3 regions of the Rhizobium sullae genome follow, and region 2 is predicted to be linked to each of the others. Evidence: riboswitches for the same ligand, from Rfam matches in the RefSeq annotation. Region 2 holds a riboswitch; each other region holds the start of a gene.
What was found. A riboswitch is a leader RNA that binds a small molecule or an ion and turns the genes downstream of it on or off. The one in region 2 is predicted to bind cobalamin.
Positions count from the first base shown of each region.

Region 1: it holds a riboswitch for cobalamin, as region 2 does, so the genes downstream of both, bluB (5,6-dimethylbenzimidazole synthase) here and cobU (bifunctional adenosylcobinamide kinase/adenosylcobinamide-phosphate guanylyltransferase) in region 2, are expected to answer to the same signal.
Region 3: it holds a riboswitch for cobalamin, as region 2 does, so the genes downstream of both, N2599_RS20580 (ABC transporter substrate-binding protein) here and cobU (bifunctional adenosylcobinamide kinase/adenosylcobinamide-phosphate guanylyltransferase) in region 2, are expected to answer to the same signal.

Region 1 is NZ_CP104143.1:1,479,650-1,483,192, reverse strand. It holds gene N2599_RS07495 (NADP-dependent malic enzyme) at 1-243, shown strand, start outside; gene N2599_RS07490 (DUF2865 domain-containing protein) at 368-1,453, shown strand; gene bluB (5,6-dimethylbenzimidazole synthase) at 1,461-2,147, opposite strand; cobalamin riboswitch at 2,225-2,408, opposite strand; gene N2599_RS07480 (TolB family protein) at 2,427-3,257, opposite strand; gene N2599_RS07475 (NAD+ synthase) at 3,279-3,543, opposite strand, start outside.
Region 2 is NZ_CP104143.1:1,319,762-1,323,304, forward strand. It holds gene N2599_RS06655 (chloride channel protein) at 1-1,423, opposite strand, end outside; cobalamin riboswitch at 1,587-1,976, shown strand; gene cobU (bifunctional adenosylcobinamide kinase/adenosylcobinamide-phosphate guanylyltransferase) at 2,289-2,813, shown strand; gene cobW (cobalamin biosynthesis protein CobW) at 2,818-3,543, shown strand, end outside.
Region 3 is NZ_CP104144.1:5,460-9,002, forward strand. It holds gene N2599_RS20575 (FecCD family ABC transporter permease) at 1-722, opposite strand, end outside; gene N2599_RS20580 (ABC transporter substrate-binding protein) at 734-1,774, opposite strand; cobalamin riboswitch at 2,024-2,257, opposite strand; gene N2599_RS20585 (metallochaperone AztD) at 2,299-3,516, opposite strand.

The sequences.
Region 1 (3,543 bases), 160 kb from region 2:
CTGCGCAAGCGTGCCATGCCGGATAGCTCGCTTACCGGCGAAGCCAACCTTTTGCTCTTCCCGAATCTCGATGCCGCCAACATTTCGCTCGGCCTCGTCCGCACGATGATGGACGCGCTCCATGTCGGCCCAATTCTGCTGGGAACGGCACAACCTGCGCACATCCTGTCAACTTCGGTCACCTCACGCGGTGTAGTCAACATGGCGGCGCTTGCCGTCGCCGAGGCTTCGCAGCCGGCGTAAGTTGTCGCAAAATGGGAAAATGCGCTAGAATTCCGTCGCCAGCTTGTTAACGGAAGCAGGCTAGAAAGTCATGATGCGGTAAATGTCACGCCGCTCTGGCCTCACTTTGCTCCGGGATGATGCCGTGAACCGCCGAAACCTGACCCTTGCGATCTTGCTTGCCCTGGCTGCACCCGCTGCCGCGCAGACGAATGCGATCTGCGACGACCTGCGCGGCCGCGTTGCCGATCTGCCGCATGTCATCGGCAATGGTCCCGAAGTCCGCCAGTATGCAAGCGCCATTGCCGAGCAGAATCTCGAGCTGCGCAAAGTCCGCAATGATCTGCGCGGCTACGGCTGCTCCGTGGACAGCATGGTGGTGATCGGCGGCGAGAATGCGGATTATTGCAGCGAGTTGCAGCAGTCCGAAGCACGCATGGTCGGCAACATCCGATACCTGCAGGAGCGGCGCAACGAACTGCGCAACCAGGGTGGTGCCGATTATCGCGTGCGCCACGAGCTGATGGCGGCGCTCGAAGACAACGGCTGCAATGACGAGTTCGACTATGCGCCGGCCCCAGAGGCCTATGCGCTGGCCCCAAGCCCCGAAGAACAGGCGATGCGCAGCGATACTTTCATCCCGCTTGGGGATGGCGAACAGGGCGGAATGCAATATGGCGTGCCGCGCGGCGAGCTCATGTCGCATGTCAGCACGATGTGCGTGCGCACCTGCGACGGCGGCTTTTTCCCGATCACCACGAATGCAACATCGATCGATTTCAACCGCGACGCAGCGACGTGTTCGAAAATGTGCCCGGGTATCGAGACGGAGCTCTTCTATCAAGACACCTCGAATACCGAAGCCGCAAACATGATTTCGGCTTCGACCGGCGCGCCTTACAGCGCGATGCCGAATGCCTTTGCCTACAAGAACCGCGCCCCCGGCGAAAAGTCCTCCTGCGCCTGCAATCTCTCGGCCTATTACGAGAACATGCGCAAGAACCAAGCGATCAGCGAACCGCCGCCGAGGGGCTCAATCACCGATATCAAGACGAAGCTGCCATCGAGCGCCACCTCCACGTCTGCCCCACAGCCGCAGGTGCCGGACCGCCCCTATGACCCGGCGAACAGCAAAGTCCGCCAGGTCGGTCCGCAGTTCCTCGCCGGCGATCAGGGCGCGATCGATCTCAAGAAACCCGCAACGCCCGGGCCGCAGCCGCAGCAGAACTGACGCGGCGTTACTGGCTTCCCCAGCGGTCCGAGAAGACCAGTTCTTCGAGCGGCAAGCGCTGGCGCCAGCCTTTCACCGCCAGTTCCGGCGCGGTGTAAAGCTGATCGACATAGCCGACGCAAAGCCAGGCGACGATCTCGATCCGTTCCGGAATGCCAAGCAGATCGCGAATATCCGCATCATGGAAGATACTGACCCAGCCGACCCCGATGCCTTCGGCCCGGGCGGCAAGCCACAGGTTCTGCACGGCGCAGACGGTCGAATAGACATCCGTGCGCGGATTGTGGGTGCGGCCGATGACCACTGGCCCTGCCCTGTCCGGATCGCAGGTGACGCAGATGCTGAGCGGCGCCTTGCGGATGCCTTCGAGCTTCAGGCTGCGGTAGACATCCCGCCGCTCCCCTTCAAACATCTCGGCCGCTTCCTGATCGGCGCGCGAAAAAGCCTGCCACGCGGCCTGGCGTATCTCCGGATCGCGGATCACGACGAAAGTCCAGGGCTGCATGAAACCGACCGACGGTGCGGCATGCGCCGCCCCCAGCAGCCGCGACACCAGATCATCAGGCAGAGGATCGGGCAGGAACTGGTCGCGCACGTCACGGCGCGTTTCGATGGCTCTGTAGACTGCGGCCCGGTCGTGTTCGGAAAACTCACCGGCCGGTACAAGGGCATGGGCGAAAGGATCAGGTTGCATCGTTAAATCCCCAACAATGCTTGAGCACCCGCGCCGCAGCGCAAGGAGCGTCAAAAACCTCGCCGCCGTCCGCGCGGTTCGGTCTATCTTGCCAGGCCGGTCTTCTGACTCGGCGTCACCCGCTTGCCACGGCCTTCCCGGCAGAAGCCAGTGGCCATTGTTGCGGCAAACGTCAGCCTCACAGCGTTGGGCACGTTCCGGTCTTTCACCGGATTCCCGATTCTCCTGCTTGATGCAGGCACCTGACGGCAATCTCTATGTCCTGAATTGCCGCTGCGTTCAAGCTGCCGGGAAATATCGCACATAGGCGAATTCGTCACCATCCGGTGACCAGCAAGGTACATTGATCGTGCCCTGCCCGCCAAAGAGCTCGAACAGCGTCGTCAGGTTGCCGCCGTCCATATCCATCAGCCGCAGCCGTACATCGAGATCGCGCGGATGATCGAAGACGTTCGGATCATAAGAAAGGAGCAGCACCTTGTCGTTCTTTGGCGAAGGATGCGCAAACCAGCTGCCGTAATTGTCATGCGTCACCTGCTCAAGACCCGTCCCATCCGGATGGATGCGCCAGATCTGCATGAGCCCGGTACGGCTGGAGTTGAAGTAGATCCATTTCCCGTCAGCCGAATAGTCCGGCCCGTCGTTGCGCCCCTCGCCATGCGTCAGCCGCTTCTCGGGGCCGCCATCGACGGAGATTGTATAGATGTCGAATTCATCGTTGCGGATGCCGCAATAGGCTAGGTCCTTCCCGTCCGGCGACCACCCGTGCCAATAGGAAGGCAAATTCTCGGTGATCAGCCGCAGCGTCCCGCCGGCCGCCGGCAGGATATAGATCGCCGACTTGCCGAATTCCGTCTTGTCGGAAATGACGATTTGCGCCCCGTCGGGCGAAATGCCGTGATCGTTGTTGCATGCGGTCGCAAAGTCCGTATCGACCTGCTCAAGCCCGCCGATGCCATCCGGCCGCAGCCGGTAAAGCAACCCGTCGCCGTTCAACAGCAGATATCCGCCGTCCGGCGCGAAGTTCGGCGCCTCGATCAGTTTCTCCGTCTGAAAGACAATCCGGCTTTCGCCGGTACGGATATTGTAGGTCTCGACCGAACTGCGCATTCATCCTCCCGGATTCTCTCGTTACCGGTCGCGGAACCGGTTGGTAATCGGATAGCGGCGATCGCGCCCGAAGTTCTTCTTGGTGATCTTCACGCCCGGCGCCGATTGGCGGCGCTTGTATTCGGCGAGATAGAGCAGATGCTCGACGCGATGGACGGTCGCCACGTCATGCCCCCGCGCGACGATCTCCTCGACCGCCATCTCCTTCTCGACGAGGCATTCGAGGATGTCGTCCAGCACCGGATAAGGCGGCAATGAATCCTGGTCCGTCTGGTCCGGACGAAGC
Region 2 (3,543 bases):
TGGCCTTTGCCGTCTTCACGTCCGAGCGCATCAGTTTGTCGACCGTCAGATTGCGGATCCAGCCGACATCATGGGCGCTGCGGATGCTCTCGCCGCGAAGATGAAAGCGCCAGGTGGCGAAGGAGTAACCGAAGGTGCTCCGCACGACGAGCGACGAGGTGATGACGGCCGCCAGCACCAGCGCGGTGATCGGAAAGTCGCCGGTTATCTCGAGCGCCAGGAAGGTCATCGTCAGCGGCCCGCCGATGACGGCAACGGCGAGCGAACTCATACCGACCACGGCATAGATCACCGGCGTCAGCGTCGCGTGCGCGAAATAGGGTGCCGAATAGGCGAAAAGCTTGCCGAGCAGCGCTCCCATGAAGAGTGAGGCGAAGAAGAGGCCGCCCCTGAAGCCGGAACCGATCGAGACGGCCGAAGCGAAAGATTTCAGCAGGAAGAGGCCGATCAGGACCGTGACGGCGACATCGCGGTCGAGATTGAGATGCAAGGCGCCATGGCCCGCCGAAAGCACCTGAGGCGTAATCATCGCCAGAAGGCCGACGACGATGCCGCCGAGTGCCGGACGAAGCGGCGTCGGAACCGAACTTTTACGCGCCAGTTCCTCGATGAAGGCTACGCCCTGCATGATCAGGATACCGACGCCGGCGCAGAAGGCGCCAAGCAGCAGGGCAGGGATATAATCGGCCGGAACCACCGTGCCGAATTCACCGACGTCGATCATGAAGTCGCTTCCCGCCAGCAGGCGCGCGACGAGCGTCGAGACGAGCGCAGAAACGACGACCGGCGTCAGCGAAACGATCGTGTACGTTCCGATGATGAGTTCGAAAGCGTAGAAGGCGCCGGTCAGCGGCGCGTTGAAGGCGGCGGCGATCGCACCGGCTGCGCCGCAGCCGACAAGGACTCGCAGATCGGCGCGGCGAAGCTGCAGCTTCAGTCCGAGCTTGGAGGCGATGCCTGCCGCGAGCTGGACGTAGCCGGCCTCAAGGCCAACAGAGGCGCCGAAGCCGTTCGAAACCAGATTCTGGACAGCGACGATGATGCTGTCCGTCAGCGACAGTCGGCCGCCATGCAAAGCATTTGCTTCGATCGGGTCGACCATGGGCTTCTTGCGGGTTCGCGCGAGAATAAAAAACACAAGGCCGAGAAGAATCCCACCGCAGACTGGCGCGATCAGAAGCAGGAATTTGTCGTTTATCTGCGACCCACTCAGCCTCTCGATCTCGCTGATGCCGAAGATCAGGCGGTGCAGCTCGCGAGAGAGCAGGCTCATGCCGGTGACCGCAAGGCCCGACGTCACGCCGACGGCGATCCCGGCAAAGACCATGCCCATTTCGCTGCGGCGGGCAAGCGCGCGAATCCGCCCTGAATCAAGCAGGCGATAGAGCTGGTGGAGGCGCGGGAAATTCAATTTCGTGAGCATATGCAAAGAACTAGGTAACGGCCAACACCTTCAAGGGCGATTAGGGCACCTGCTCCCGAAATATGGCGAAAGGCCGGCGCGAACAGCACCGCGAACTTGAACCTGTTCTCCGCTGGTTCCGTTTGGCGTGCGTGATTGACTTCGACAGGCGGCTTGCCTAACGATGAACAATCTTACGGATGGTTCCGGAACGGCAGATGCCGTGCCGGATGAAAAGGGAATGTGAAGGGACGGACCCAAGCCGGGCGTCTTCATCACAGCCGACCCCGCGACTGTAGAGCGGTCAGGGTCTTCCATCCGGCGTTCGGGCCAATTCACGGCTGTTTCGCATGTCGCGGAGCGGGTGAAGCGGCAAGGCGCCGGAAAAGCCACTGGAAATGCATCGTGATCAGCCGGGGCAGGACGCCTCTATTTCTACGAATCGTCCGCCTTTTCACGAAGACGCAGCCGGGAAGGCGAGGAAGACCCGCTGGCACGACAGGGCGACCGCAATGGCCGCCCTGTCGTGCCAATACCCGCGAGCCAGGAGACCTGCCATGCGTGCCGGGCGAAGAGCCCATTCTGGGGCATTGTTCCCCGCTGCCAGCACGGAGGTTGTCATGGCTGAACGATGGAATTTTATGCCGTATTTTGCGGCTTCTTTGCGGGACACCGCACTTTCGACTTCCCTCATTCCTGTCCTCGGACTTGTCCCGGGAACCAGCACAGAAATCCAGTGCGCCCAAGTCCTTGGGAGCAGAAGATTCCCAAAAACGAAAAAGGTCATTCACGGCGGAGACGCGCCGTGGCTGGATTCCTGTGACAAGCACAGGAATGAGGGACGGAGAGGTGGTGTGGTGCTATCCCTTCCGGGGTTTGCATCCTGATGACCTCTCCTTCCCCCGGCACTGCCTTCGTCCTCGGCGGCGCGCGTTCCGGCAAATCCCGTTTCGCCGAGCGGCTGATCGCCGATAGCGACCTTGAGCGCCACTACGTCGCGACCGGCCGGGCGTGGGACGAAGAGATGCGTGCGCGCATCGAGCAGCATAAGGCCGATCGCGGTCCGCTCTGGACGACACACGAGGAGCCGCTGGATCTCCTCTCCCGTCTCTCCGCGATCGACCGCGAGGGTCGGGCGATCCTCGTCGATTGCCTGACGCTCTGGGTCACCAATTTGATGATGGAAGAGCGCGACATGGCGGCGGAATTCGCTGCCCTTGCGTCGTTTTTGCCAAAGGCCAAGGCGCGGCTCGTCATCGTTTCCAATGAAGTCGGCCTCGGCATCGTGCCGGAAAGCCGGATGGCGCGGGATTTCCGCGATCATGCCGGACGGCTGCACCAGATGATCGCGGCGGAAGCCGCGGACGTGTATTTCATCGCGGCCGGTCTGCCGCTGAAAATGAAGGGTTGAACCTATGAACCAGCAGAAGATCCCCGCAACGGTCATCACCGGCTTCCTTGGCGCCGGCAAGACGACGATGATCCGCAATCTGCTTTCCAATACCGGCGGCAAGAAGATCGCGCTGATCATCAACGAATTCGGCGATCTCGGCGTCGACGGCGACGTATTGAAGGGTTGCGGCGCGGAAAACTGCACCGAGGACGACATCATCGAGCTTACCAATGGCTGCATCTGCTGCACCGTTGCCGATGATTTCATCCCGACGATGACGAAGCTTTTGGAGCGCGCGCAGCGCCCGGACCACATCATCATCGAAACCTCCGGCCTTGCCCTGCCGCAGCCACTCGTTGCCGCCTTCAACTGGCCGGATATCCGCAGCGAGGTGACGGTCGATGGGGTCATCACCGTCGTCGACAGCGCGGCCGTCGCCGCCGGCCGTTTCGCCGATGACCACGATGCGGTGGATGCGCGCCGTGCCGACGACGCGTCGCTCGATCATGAAAGCCCGATAGAAGAACTCTTCGAGGATCAATTGACCTGCGCCGACCTCATCGTGCTCAACAAGACCGACCTCCTTGACGGCGAGGGGCTCGGCCGCGTGCGCCGCGAAGTAACCTCCCGCATTGCCCGCAAGCCGGCGATGATCGAGGCGAGAAACGGCGAGGTTCCCGCAAGCGTGCTGCTCGGCCTCGGAATCGGCACGGAAGGGGACATCGTCAACCGCAAATCCCATCACGAG
Region 3 (3,543 bases), on a different replicon from region 2:
ACCGGAATGCCGAGCGCTGCGGCAGAATCCGTTCCGAAAGTGAAAGCGTCGAGCGCACGCGCATGAAACATGCAGATGAGAAAGCCGCCGCCGGCGACGGGGGCCACGAGAAAAACGTCCGGCCAGCGCACGCCGCCGAGACTGCCGAGCAGCCAGAACATCACACCCCTTGCCTGCTCGGCGTTGGCCGAGGTCGTGACAATGTAGGATGTCAGCGCATTGAAGAGCTGCGAACCGGCTACACCTGCCAGGATGATCCGATCGGTGCCGCCTCCTGCGCCTGCGGCCAAAAGGGAGACGAGACTGAAGGCTGCCACTGCACCTAGAAAGGCACCGGCCGAAAGCGTCAGTACGCCTGAGCCGAGGTTGAGGATCATAACGGCGACCGCGCCGGTCGAGGCACCCGCCGAAATGCCAAGCACATAAGGTTCGGCAAGCGGATTGCGGAGCAGGGCCTGCAGAATGGCGCCCGTTACGGCAAGAGCCGCGCCGGAACTTGCAGCGACCAGGGCACGGCTCAGTCGATAGTCCCAGATGACACCTTCATGAACCGGCTTGATCGCGAAGGAGGCACCGAAGATGCGATTGGCAATCGCTTCCGCAATCGTCTGCAACGGAATGACGATTTCGCCGATCGACACGGCGAGGCTTATCGCCAGCATCAGAGCAGCTAGCGATAGCAGGAACAAGGCGGCAAAGCCGCCCCGCCCGTTGCGTTGCATGGCGCCGGTGGTCACTGAACCAGTCCAAACTGCCGAATGGCTTCCGCGAGCGTCTCGATCCCGTCGACAAGGCGGATCGACGGGCTCATTGCTTGCGAGTCCATCACGACGAGGTGCTTTCTTTCAACGGCGTCGATCTTGCTTGCGACAGGATCGGTTTTAAGAAACTCCAGCTTGACGGCCGGATCGTCGGCGGCATAGCGGCGCCGATCCATGCCGGCGATCACGATGATCGCAGGATCGAGGCCTGCGACTGTTTCCCAGCCGACCAACGGCCATTCCTCGTTGGTGGTGATCACATTCTTCGCCCCAAGGGCTTGCATAATATAGGCCGGCGCTCCGTTGCGGCCGGCCATGAAGGCTTCGCCGTTGATTTCTTTGCTGGAGAACCAGAAGATGACGGGAATGTCCTTAACCTTGACACGGGCAACGGAGGCGATCGCTTTTGCCTCGCGTTCCTTCAGCCTTGCGATCAGCGCCTCGCCGCGGTCCTGAACGTTAAAGATCGCGGCCAGCTCGGCGATCTCCCGATAGATCACCTCCGTCTTCAGCATCTCCTTGCGGACGCCATCGCCGCCGGTGGCATTGTCCTTGGCCGCGCAATCGGCCGGCGCGACATAGCTGTTGATTCCAACCTTCGAGAACTGGTCGTAGGTTCCGACGGAACCGTTCGGGCCGACATGCCACTCGAACTCGGCAGTAACAAGTTCAGGATCGGTTTCGACCACCGACTCAAAGCTCGGATCATTGTCGGCAAGACGCTTGATCTTGTTGTTTTCGGCTTCGAACGGCTTCAGCACGGGGCTGAACCAGACCGCCGTGCCGGTGATGCGATCCGCAAGGCCGAGCGATAACAGGATTTCGGTCATCGCTTGCCCGACCGATACCACTCTCTCCGGTGCTTTCTCAAAAGTGACGGATCGTCCGCAATTTGTAATCGTCAAAGGGTAGGCGGTGGGCGCGGCGAAAGCGGACGCAGAAATACCGCAGACCGCCAGTGCCGCGAAAGCGAAGTGCAGTAGATATCGCCGAAAGTCTAAATTGTTTGACATGGAAATGCTCACGAAGAATTGGGGAGGCGTCGGCGCGGTGCCGCGATCGCTCCGATGCTGATGGGAAACGCGTAGGTGTTCACCGGCCATGTCGGCGGGCGTGCCGCCGGAATGACTGGTGTCCGTCTTAGCGATTGCGTTGTATTGAAAAGAGCGATCCGTTCCGTCTTGTGCGGAAGGGCCTGCGCCTGATGGCGGCGTCAAAAGAAATCATCTCGTCTCCTGTTCCGGGCAACCCCGCCCGTTCAATTGGATCTCTCTTTGACGGCAGGTCTCCTGGCTCGCGGATATGCGCCGGACCATCTGCCTTCCCGTGGGAACGAGCCCACAGTGGCATGGCGCTTGGCGCCACGAGGATGATCGGCAATCCGCTTACAGTTGCGGGGGCAGCCACGGTCTTGGTCCCTTCTGGGTCGTCCGCACCGTGTTCCCTATTAATCCCCTTGGAGTCTTCCTCGGGGAACCGTCCCGCTCAGTTATGCCGAGCGCGACGGCCGCGTCAAGCTGCGCCAAGGCAAAAGCGATTAATGGACGGCGCCCGATCCGCCGACGGCGACGACGCTGAATGGCTGACCCTCAACCGGAATGGCTCGAACCTTTTTCATGGTCGCAATATCGATGATCCGGACGAGGCTATGGCGAGGATCAGTGATAGCGATCTGATCGCCAGCTACCGCAAGCCTGGGGCGCGGATCGCGCCAGTGCCCATCCTTGCTGTATGGCTCGGTAACGCTTGTCGATGTCGTGATTTCGCCGCTCAGGATGTCGACGAGATGCAGTTGCCCGTCTTCGGTCAACACATAGGCGTTCTTAACCCGCGCAGGATCGAGCGCGAAATCGATGCGCCGGGTCGGCAGGTCTACTAGGCGGTAGGGTTCGGTGCTGTCTGGATCGATCAGCACAATCTTGTCCTCGCCATAGTTGCCCAGGAAGAATTGCATCGCCTTGCTGCCAAGCAAGGTCGTCACTTTTCCCTTCGGCAGCTTGTCGCCATATTCCAGCATCTTAAGTTGCACGGTCTGCTCTTTGCCGGGACGCGCAATCAGGACACCTTCCTCGCAGCCGAAGGCAACGAGCTTTGCGGAGAAGGCTTCTCCGTGCAGCGCCGTGCAGGGTGCGACGTCGCCGACCTGTGCACCGCTTTCACCCAGAACACGCAATCCCAGCCGTGGCGGCAGTTCATCCGCTTTGGTTTCCTGGGTGGTATCCGGAACCGAGACGAGCATATTCCGCCCCATGGGCACGGCGACACCATGGTGAGGTGCCGTCGCGTCTATGAGCTTTTCGGACGGCTTGCCTTCGAGGATGCCTTCTTCGGAAACGAGCTTGGCTTTGCCTTCGCGGTCGTAGAACAATACCACGTCGTCGCCACGCATGACGGCGTGAACCGGCCGTTTTCCGTCGAGTGCGGTTGGCAGCAGCGCAGCTTCGGACGTTTCCAGATCGCGATGCTCGCCATGATCAGAAAGCGCCACACCGGATTTGATCATTTCGACGGTATCGGCCTCCGATTGGATGGCGAAGATGGTCTGGCCAGAACTGCTGGCTGCAAGTGCCGCATAGCCCTTCAACCGAAACTCGCCGATCTGTTCTCCTGTCATGAGGTCGAATGACCGCGCTATGGGAGCCGTATGATCGGCGACGAACAGGCGCCACGTCTGCTTTTCCTCTTCAGCAAAAGCCGGGTTCATCAGGATACTTGCTACTGCAAACCCTCCGGCCATCGTCAATCTGGGCATCATGGAAAATCTCCGTTGATATGTAATAAC